DNA from 2 places in the Gordonia sp. X0973 genome. Region 1 is predicted to be linked to the other one. Evidence: predicted binding sites of a transcription regulator. Region 1 holds the regulator's gene; the other holds the start of a gene.
The links. The regulator LexA, encoded in region 1, represses DNA repair genes until DNA is damaged. The targets are predictions, from matches to a motif close to CGAACANNTGTTCG.
Positions count from the first base shown of each region.

Region 2: HUN08_RS03665 (DUF222 domain-containing protein) is a predicted target of LexA. The motif match lies at 2,024-2,037, and genes of this name have one in related genera.

Region 1 is NZ_CP054691.1:2,035,060-2,040,321, reverse strand. Features, by position in the region: gene dapF (diaminopimelate epimerase) at 1-814, shown strand, start outside; gene hflX (GTPase HflX) at 870-2,330, shown strand; gene lexA (transcriptional repressor LexA) at 2,363-3,049, opposite strand; gene HUN08_RS18365 (LysM peptidoglycan-binding domain-containing protein) at 3,198-3,659, shown strand; gene nrdR (transcriptional regulator NrdR) at 3,752-4,201, shown strand; gene hrpA (ATP-dependent RNA helicase HrpA) at 4,226-5,262, opposite strand, start outside.
Region 2 is NZ_CP054691.1:740,284-745,545, reverse strand. Features, by position in the region: gene HUN08_RS03675 (biotin-dependent carboxyltransferase family protein) at 1-693, shown strand, start outside; gene HUN08_RS03670 (oxygenase MpaB family protein) at 761-1,795, shown strand; gene HUN08_RS03665 (DUF222 domain-containing protein) at 2,076-3,788, shown strand; gene HUN08_RS03660 (hypothetical protein) at 3,803-4,132, opposite strand; gene HUN08_RS03655 (MFS transporter) at 4,164-5,262, opposite strand, start outside.

The sequences.
Region 1 (5,262 bases):
GTTGGCGCTGGAACCGGAGACGGTGGCCGTGCTGTGCGACCGGCAACGGGGTATCGGGGCCGATGGTCTGCTGCGCGTGGCACGGGCCGGCAGCCTCCTCGACGCCGGTGTGCTCACCGCCCTCGGCGAGGGGATCGCCGCCGACGACCTGTTCATGGACTACCGCAATGCGGACGGCTCGGTGGCGCAGATGTGCGGCAACGGCGTCCGGGTGTTCGCCCACTACTGTCGGGTCGCCGGGTTGACCGATGCCGACGAGTTCGTCGTCGGATCGCGGGCCGGTGCGCGTCCGGTCCGCATCCACTCGGTTTCGCCGACGAGCGCTGAGGTCAGCGTCGGGATGGGCCGGGTGCTCCGGGGGGTGACCTCCTCGGCGACGATCGGTGGTAGGACCTTCACCGGGATCGCCGTCGACGTGGGCAATCCCCATCTGGCCTGCGTCGTTCCGGGTTTGTCGCACGGCGAGTTGAGTGCCCTCGACCTGTCCGGTCCGGTCGGATTCGACACCGGTGTGTTCCCCGAGGGGGTCAACGTCGAGCTGTGTACCGAACCGGTGGCCGACGGCGACACCCTCGTCGCATCGATGCGGGTCGTCGAACGCGGCGTGGGGGAGACGCGCAGCTGCGGAACGGGCCTGGTCGCGGCGGGCAGCGCACTACTCGCCTCCCTGGGGCGGGACTCCGGGAAGCTGCGGATCACCGTTCCCGGCGGCCGGGTCGACGTGGGCATCGACGACGGCGGGACGACCAGCACCCTGCGCGGTCCGTCGCGCCTCGTCGCGCGCGGCGAGCTGTTCACGGGCGCCCTCGACTGAGGGTGCAGGTAATCGGCTCGCGCACGACGTCCGCGCGGTGTCATGATGGACGGGTATGACTGAATCAGAACTGTCCCCGGACCCCGCGGTTTCTACTCCGCCCGGCGCGCTTCGCACGGACGATGCGCCGACGACGGGTCAACTCCAACTCGACGATCGGGCGTCGCTGCAGCGCGTCGCCGGCTTGTCCACCGAACTCACCGACGTCACCGAGGTCGAGTACCGGCAGCTGCGCCTGGAACGGGTCGTGCTCGTCGGCGTCTGGACGTCGGGCACCATCGCCCAGGCCAACGCCAACATGGCCGAACTCGCCGCGTTGGCCGAGACCGCCGGGTCGCAGGTGCTGGATGCGCTGATCCAGCGCCGGTCCAGCCCGGACGCGGCCACCTACATCGGGTCGGGCAAGGCGGGTGAGCTGCGCGAGATCGTCGTCGCGACCGGCGCGGACACCGTCATCGCCGACGGCGAGTTGACGCCCGCCCAGCTCAACGCGCTGGAGAAGGTCGTCAAGGTGAAGGTCATCGACCGCACCGCGCTGATCCTCGACATCTTCGCCCAGCACGCGACCAGTCGGGAGGGCAAGGCGCAGGTCAGCCTCGCGCAGATGGAGTACATGCTGCCCCGGCTGCGCGGCTGGGGCGAGTCGATGTCACGGCAGGCCGGTGGTCGGGCGGGCAGCAACGGCGGCGTGGGCCTGCGCGGTCCGGGTGAGACCAAGATCGAGACCGATCGCCGTCGGATCCGGGAGCGGATGGCCAAGCTGCGCCGGGAGATCCGCGCGATGAAGACCGCCCGGACGGTGAAGCGTCTGGACCGGCACCGCAGCGGGGTGCCGACGATCACCGTCGTCGGCTACACCAACGCGGGCAAGTCGAGTCTCGTCAACGCGATGACGGGTTCGGGCGTGCTGGTGCAGGATGCCTTGTTCGCCACCCTGGACCCGACGACGCGCCGCGCACGGCTGGACGACGGCCGCGAGGTGGTGTTCACCGACACCGTCGGTTTCGTCCGGCACCTGCCGACGCAACTGGTGGAGGCGTTCCGGTCGACACTGGAGGAGGTGGCCGACGCCGATCTGCTCGTGCACGTGGTCGACGGCTCGGAAGCCTTCCCGTTGGACCAGGTCAACGCTGTGCGGACCGTGCTGCGCGAGGTATCGGACGAGGCGCGGGACGGCACGCTGCCGCCCGAGTTGCTCGTCGTGAACAAGCTGGACGCGATGGACGACCTCAAACACGCCGAATTGGCCGCGGCGCTGCCGGGCGCATTGTTCGTCTCGGCGCGTACCGGCGCCGGGCTCCCGGAGCTGTTCGACGCCATCCGCGCCGAGATCGGGCGCGGGGACGTCGAGATGTTCGTCGACCTCCCCTTCTCGCGCGGCGATCTCGTCTCGCGGATCCATGCCGACGGCGAGATCCACTCGACCGAGCACCATGCGACGGGCACCAAGATGCGCGTGCGGGTTCCCGCCGCGCTCGCGGGTGAACTCGTCGAGTTCACCCGCGTCGACGCCTGACGGCGCCGCATCGGATCAGAGCAGGGGCCGGATCAGATCCGGCGCATCACGGTCACGACCTTGCCCAGGATGACCGCGCGGTCACCGGGAATCGGGTCGAACAGCGGGTTGTGCGGCATCAGCCACACGTGCGCGCCGTCGCGCTTGAAGGTCTTGACGGTGGCCTCCCCGTCGATCATGGCGGCGACGATGTCGCCGTTGTCGGCGACGTTCTGCTGTCGCACTACCACCCAGTCGCCGTCGCAGATCGCCGCGTCGATCATGGATTCGCCGACCACGCGGAGCAGGAAGTGGTTGCCGTCGCCGACGAGTTCTCGCGGGAGGGGGAAGACGTCTTCGATGGCCTCCTCGGCGAGGATCGGGCCACCCGCGGCGATCTGGCCGAGGACGGGGACATAGGTCGGCGTGGGCATTCCCTCGGCCGCGGCGCCACCGGGCGGCGGCCCCTTCTTGTCCGCCGCGACGTTGACCGCGCGGGGGCGGTGCGGATCGCGCTTGAGCAGGCCTTTGTTCTCCAGGGTCTTCAGCTGGTAGGCCACCGACGAGGTCGACACGAGGCCGACCGCGTCACCGATCTCGCGGATGCTCGGCGGGTATCCGCGCTCGCGGACGGACTTGCGGATCACCTCCAACACGTCGCGCTGACGCTGGGTCAGGGTCGCCTCGATCGCGGCGGGGCTGTCGGTGAGGCCGGACTCCGCCGACTTCTTCTTGGCCATGATGTTTCTCCTCTGCTCGTTGCCACAACGCTAGCGAAGAAAGCCGCGACCTTCAAACATTTGTTCGACGTGTCGCGAGACTTTGTCAGACCCTCGTGGTAAAACTTCGAACAAGAGTTCATCGAACACACGAACGAGGAGAACCGACATGAGCGCACCAGTGATGCACCGCCCGGCAGTCCGCCCGGCTCCGCGCCCGCTCCGTCCCGCCCAGACCCGGCGCCGCCCGGTCGACGGCCGTTCCCACCATCCCCGGCCGGACCGCGGCACCCGGTGCGCTGCGCCGGTGGCCCCGGTCCAGAGCCGGCAGCAGCGGGTGATCGCCCGTCGCCGGGGGAGCGCCGCGGCGATCCTCGTCGGCGCTGCGCTCGCCGGGCTGGTCTGGCTCTTCGCCATCGTCGGCGGCAACTACGAGGCGAGCACTGCTCCCGATCCGGTTGCCACGTCGGTGGTCCACGTGCGCGGAGGCGAGACATTGAACTCGGTCGCCGCGCGCGTCGCCCCGGATATGCCGCGCCAGGCGGTGATCAATCAGCTGCGCGCGTTGAACGGGTTGCCGTCGTCGCAGTTGACGGCCGGCCAGGCGCTCGTGGCCCCGGTCTACCGATAAGCGTGGGCGGCGCCCAGTCGCGCGGCAGCATCGGCTGCCGCAGTGCGTCGGGTAGTCGGAGCACTGCCCGGGCCGTCGGTATTGTTGGGCTCATGCATTGTCCGTTCTGCAAGCATGAGGACACCAAGGTCGTCGATTCCCGTCTCGCCGACGAGGGTCAGGCGATCCGCCGTCGTCGGTCGTGTCCGGAATGCGGACGCCGGTTCACCACGGTGGAGAATGCGGTGTTGGCCGTGGTCAAGCGCAACGGCGTGACCGAGCCGTTCAGCCGCGAGAAGGTGATGCGGGGCGTCCGGCGGGCATGTCAGGGCAGGCAGGTCGACGAGGATGCGCTGGCCCAGTTGGCGCAGCAGGTCGAGGACGCGGTGCGATCCTCGGGTTCGGCCGAGGTGCCGAGCAACGAGGTCGGGCTGGCCATCCTCGGGCCGCTGCGCGATCTCGACGAGGTCGCCTATCTGCGGTTCGCCTCGGTATACCGCTCGTTCGAGTCGCTCGAAGACTTCCAACGGGAGATCGACTCCCTGCAGTCCGACCGCGGCTGACCGATCCACCGCCGGCGAGGCGGCTCAGACGAAGGCGTCGAACGCCTTGATCACCCGTTTCTCCGACACGGTGCCCGCGGTACCGAGTCGCTGGGCGTAGAGCCCGACCCGCAACTCCTCGATCATCCAGTGCGCATACTCGTTGAACGGCTCCCGGCGGGCCTCCGGCAGCTGCGCCAGGCGCAGATTCCACCGCTCCACGACCCGGTCGACGGCCGCGGTCGCATCCCGGTCGCGGGCGGGGTTGGCCGTCACGGCGTCGAGCCGCATGAGCGCGGCGTCGAGGTAGCGCGGCAGCGAGGCCAACCGGTCCACCGGTGTCTCGCCGACGAATCCGTCGAAGACGAGTTGCGCGACCTGATCGGCAACGTCCTGGGCCGCCATCGTCCCGGCGTGGCGATCCATCGCGGCGGATAGCCCGGGCAGTCGGGAGAGGGCGTCGAGGGCGGCGAAGAAGTTGTCCGGGGCCTGCTCGGCGATCGCGGGGGCGAATCGTTCGCGCAGCGCGGCGAAGTCGGCCGGGGTCCGCAAGCCGGCGGTCTCGGCGGGGGTGACGACGCCGCGGATCGCGCAGCGGGTGCAGTCGCGCAGCAACGCCTCCAGCGACGGGTACGGGCTCTGACTCAGTGCTAGTCGAAGCGCGGGGGTCAGGCCAGCGGTGATCTTCTTGCCCAAGGACGGCAGTGCGGCTTCGAGCAGGACCAGGACGGCGGCGTGCAGGGCGGCGGAACGCTGCGCCGGCGACGCGAATTGGGCCGATCCGACGGTCGACGGGTCGACGACCACCAGTCCGGGATAGCGGGTCACCTTCTGGCCCGCGATCTGCCCGGTGATCGATTCGGGGAGATCGCCGAAGGTGTCGGCCGTCCACTCCGAGGCGAGTACGCGGGCGGTCGTTCGCTTCCGGTCGGATCGGTCGGGACGTTGGAGTTGCGCCAGCGACCGGCTCGCCGCGATCGTCGACCCCGATTCGTCGACGACGGCGAAATTCATCCGGAGATGGTCGTCGACGCGGTCGACGTCGAAATCGTCGACGGTGATCGTGGTGCGGGCCATCGCCG
Region 2 (5,262 bases), 1.3 Mb from region 1:
GTGCTCGCGGCGACCGGCGCCCCCGCGGATCTACTCGTCGACGATCGGTCCGTCGGCCACAACGCCACCCTCCTGCTGCGCGACGGGCAGGTACTGCGCCTGGGCGCCCCCGTGCACGGATGCCGCATCTACGTCGCGGTCCGCGGCGGAATCGTCGGCGGCCAACCGGCCGTCGGCGGACCCCCCGTCGGCGCCGTCCTCGGGTCGCTCGCCACCGACACCCTCTCCGGGCTGGGTCCGGCCGCACTCGCCGTCGGGGACGAATTGCACATCGGCGATCCGACCGATCCGTGGCCGGCCACGCAGTGGGCGCCGGTCGAACCGACCGTTTCGGGGTCGCCGGTCCTCCTGACCGCCTCCCTGGGCCCACGCGCCGACCGACTGACCGATCCGGCGGCTCTGTTCACCGGCACCTGGACGGTCAACCCGGCGAGCAACCGGGTCGGGGTCCGACTCGACCGACGTGACGGTCCCGCCGTCGAACACCTTCCCGACCTGCCCGAACTCGCGTCGGAGGGGATCGCGCACGGCTCGGTGCAGATCCCGCCGAGCGGCCAACCCGTCCTGTTCGGCCCCGACCACCCGGTCACCGGCGGCTACCCGGTGGCGGCAGTGTTGACCGCCGCCTCGATGGACGTCGCGGGACAGTTGACGCCGGGGATGGTGGTCCACATCCGCCAACTGCCGGACTGACCCGTCGTCCGGGCCATTGACGACGGCCCATTGACTACCCGATGAGACGGATTTAGACTTTCGTCTCATGACCGAGGTTCTCGAGCCCACCCAGATCGACCCCGCCGACGAGCACCGCCGCGTCGAGCCCGACGACGCGAACCTGCCCGACCTCGGCCCCGGCTCGGCGACCTACCGGTTCTTCGGCGATTGGCGCGGGCTGCTCATGGGGCTGTGGTCCGGCTCCATGCAGAACATGCACCCGAAACTGGCGGCCGGCGTGTGGGAGCATTCGGACTTCTTCGGCGAACGCTGGGAACGCCTGTTGCGGTCCATCTACCCGATCGGCGGGGTGGTCTTCGACCCCGATCCCGCCGCGACCGGACGCGAGGTCCGCGACTACCACCTGACCATCAAGGGCCAGATGGACGACGGCGGCCGCTACCACGCGCTGGACCCGGACGTCTTCTACTGGGCGCACGCCACCTTCTGGTACGGCAACGTCCGCTGCGCGGAGGCCTTCGGACCGAAGATCACCGAAGCCGACAAACGCCGACTGTTCGAGGAATCGCGCACCTGGTACTCGCATTACGGAGTCTCGATGCGGCCGGTGCCCGACACCTACGAGGAATTCCTCGAGTACTGGGACCACATGTGCCGCCACGTGCTGCGCGACCACGCCGCGGTGCGCACCGTCCTGGACATCACCCAGCTGCCCCCGCCCCCGTTCATGCCGTCGTGGACGCCCCGATGGCTGTGGAAGCCGATGGCCGTGCAGACCAATCGCACTTTCCTGTGGATCACGACCGGCCTCTACGACGAACCGGTCCGCGAGATGATGGGGCTGAGCTGGAGCAACCGCGACGAGAAGCTCTTCCGCCTGTTCGGGGCGGCCGTCGCCACTGGCATGAAGCTGGTGCCGACCCGCTATCGCAGGCATCCGCGCGCCCGCGACGCCGACGACCGGCATGCCGGCCGCGTGCCCGCCGACGCGCCGATCCTGCAGACCCCCAAGCGCAATCTGCCGTCAGGCGCCGAGCGCGACAACCCGATCCACTACTGCCCGGTCCATGCTCAACGCCGCGCCAACCTGCCCTGGCAGACCAACGAGGTCGACGACTAGCGCAACCCGCCGACCTGGAGTCCAAGCCGGCGCGGTGCTCGGTCACGAGGGGTCGGGCACGGTGGTCGGTCACGAGGGGTCGAGCGCCTTCGAGGCCAGCCGAGAACGTGCACCTACGGTGGTCGTCCCCACGGTGGTCGAGTGCCTTCGAGGCGCTAGCCGAGAAGGTGTATCGAGACCCCGCCAGCCAAACCTAGCCAGCGCGGTTGTCAGACGTCGCGGGTAGTGTGAACATTAGTTCGAGTGAACGGGTGTTCATACTGGTGAGGGGGTGAATCGGGTGACTACGACGGGTCGTGTCGGATTGGTCGACGGAGAGTCGGCTGTCGACCAGGCGAACGGGTCGGGGTTGCCGGATTCGCCGGTGGAGTTGGTGGCGTTGGCTGATGCGGTGGCGGTGAAGCTGGGGTCGGCGGTGTGGGCTGGGTTGACTGAGGACGAGTTGGTGTCGACGGCGCGGTTGTTGCAGCGGTCGCGGTGGCGTATCGAGGGTGTCGACGCGCAGTTGTTCACCGAGATCAACGATCGGTGTGCGTTTACCCGCGAGGGGTTCACCCATCCTTTGCGGTGGTTGTCGACGGGGTTGCGGCTGGGCCGGTTCGAGGCGCGCCGCCGTTATCGTCGCGCAGCCAAGATCGCGCGGTTGACCTCACCGACGGGGCAGACGATGGAACCGGAGTTCCCGGCGACCGCCGCGGCGGTGGCCGCGGGCCTGATCGGCGGGGCACACGTCGACGAGATCGGCATCATCATGGGCAAGATTCCGTGGCGGCTGCCGCCGGAAGTCCGTGCCCGGGCCGAAGCCGATTTGGCGGAGATGGCCACCGAGTTGACGCCGTTCCAGTTGCGTGCGGCGGGCAGCGCGTTGCTGGCCTATCTCGACCCGGATGGCACCCTGTCCGACGAGCGCGACCGCACCCGGCGGCGCCGGTTGTCGCTGGGCCCACAAGGCCCCGATCTGATGTCGAAGCTGACCGGGGATCTGCCGCCGATCGTGCGGGCCAAGCTCGAATTGTTTCTGACCAATTGGGCCGCGCCGGGGATGAACAATCCCGCCGACGGCCCCGATTGCCGCGTCGAAGGGGCGTTGGCGGATCGGGACCTGTCCGACGACGCGGTCAAGGACACCGTGGCCCAGGCGCGGGCCCGGGACGACCGCAACCCCGAGCAACGCAACCTCGACGCCTTCGAAGCCCTCCTCGACTACGTCCTGGCCGACGACCCCACCGCGAAGACCACCCGTACCGGCGACGACACCGCGCAGAACCCGGCGGCGGATCGGGCGGCAGCGGGCCGGGGGCGCACGGTGCGCGGCCAATTCATCGTCACCGCGTCGATCGCGGATTTGAAGGCCGGTTGCGGGTTCGGGTTGACCACCACGGGCACGTTGATCCCGATCGGCGAGTTGATCGACGTCGCCGCCCAGTTGGATCCGTCGCTGGTGGTATTCGCCGACCACACCCGCGAAGTCCTGTACTACGGGCGGGCCCGCCGCGGCGCGACGCTGGCGCAACGGTGCGCCCTGTTCGCCCGCGACCGCGGCGACAGCAACCCCGACTCGGAAACACCGTTCATCACCACCGAAGCCCACCACCTACCCGACTGGGCATTGGGCGGACTCACCGACATCGACAAACTCACCGCCACCAGCGGACCCAACAACCGCCGCGTGGGACCGGGCCCACGGCAATGGGAAACGGTCTACCAACGCACCGGACCATTCGCCGGACGAGTCGCCTGGCGACTGCGATGCCACAACGGCACCGCCGGTCAACCACGCGTCAACCTCGGCCACCACCCCGACGACCTCGCCCGCGTCGCAATCAACAACATCCGCGCCATCGGCGGCAAAGGCACCACCCGCTACCTCCACACCGCATCCCGAGGCGACACCAACAGCGCGAACACACACGGCGACCACAACGACCCAGACCCACCCCGATCACCCACCGAACACCGACTCCGCAACAGACTCGGCTACACCGAGATCTGACGGGAGGCGGTGAGTCATCCGGCTGGGTTCTCCGCAGACCCCGCATGGCGAGCACGCCAACGGGCAACGGCATCGGTCACCGCTGGATTTCTGGTGTGGGAGACGTCCCGGCCCCGGTAGACCGAGGTCGAATCCTCAAGCACCGGAGCCGAGTTCTGAATCGCATCGGCCAACCGGCCCAATGCCGCACGGCCGTCCGCCTCGAATTCGCGGCGTTCCGACTCGTTCAGCACCATCAGCCAGGCGTACCCCACCGGACCGTGGCTGCAATTGACGTCGAGCAGCAGGTCATCGCCGTCACGCAGCAGGAACCACCAGTGCGGCTCGTGGTCGATGACATCCACATCGGCCATAGTGGCACGAGCCGCAACGCGCTCAGGGCAGACGCGTCGTGTCCTCGATCCGAGGCGACACTCGATAGCGCACGAACACCGGCACCGCGAGGGCCGCGACGATCGTCAGGACCACGACCGCCACACCTCCGCCCGCCGTGGCGACGGCGGTGCCCGCTGCCGCCGCCACCCAGCCGTGACTCACGTCGGCCAACCGTGGCCCGCCCGCGACGACGACGGTGAAGACGCCCTGCAACCGGCCGCGCACCGAGTCGTCTCCCGCGGACTGGAGCATCGTCATGCGGAATGCCGAGGACACCATGTCGGCGGCACCGCCGACGACCAGCGCGGCGACGACCACCGGCAGGATCGGGAACCACGTGCCGTGTGCGCCGAACAGCGCGAATCCCGCGACCGCCACGGCCGCACCCCAGACGACGATGCAGATGACGACGGCCAACCCCTGCCGGTTCACCCGCGAGACCCAACCGGAGAACACCCCGCCGAGCACCGCACCCAACGGGATCGACGCGAACAGCAACGCCACCTGCCAGCCGCCGTCGACGCGTCCGCCGAAGCTCTCGTGGGCGATCTGCGGAAACAGGATCCGCGGCATTCCGAAGATCATCGCGATGAGATCGACCACGAAGGACATCAGGAGCACCTTGTGCCCGCGCAGGTAGGACAGGCCGTCGACGATGGAGCGCAGCCCGACCGTCGGCTTCTCGTCGCCGTCGACGCGCTCGGGCACGAGCGCGGGCAGCCGCCACACCGCCCACAGCGTGGTGAGCAGCGACAACCCGTCGAGCAGGTACATCAGCGAAAAGCCCAGCACGGGCACCAGGATTCCGCCGAGCATCGGGCCGACGATCGCGCCGGCCTGCATGACGGTCATGTTCAGCGAGTTGGCCGCGGGTAGCTGCGCCAACGGCAGGATGCGCGGCAGCACCGCGCTGCGCGTCGGCTGGTTCACCGCGAAGAAGGCCTGCTGCAGGGAGAACAGCCCGAGCAGCACCCAGACGTTGTTCAGCCCCAACGCCGCCTGCGCGAAGAACAGGAAGGCCGTGACGATGAGGCCGACCGTGGTGACCAGCAGGATCTTGCGCCGGTCGAAGACGTCGGCGAGCGCACCACCCCACAGG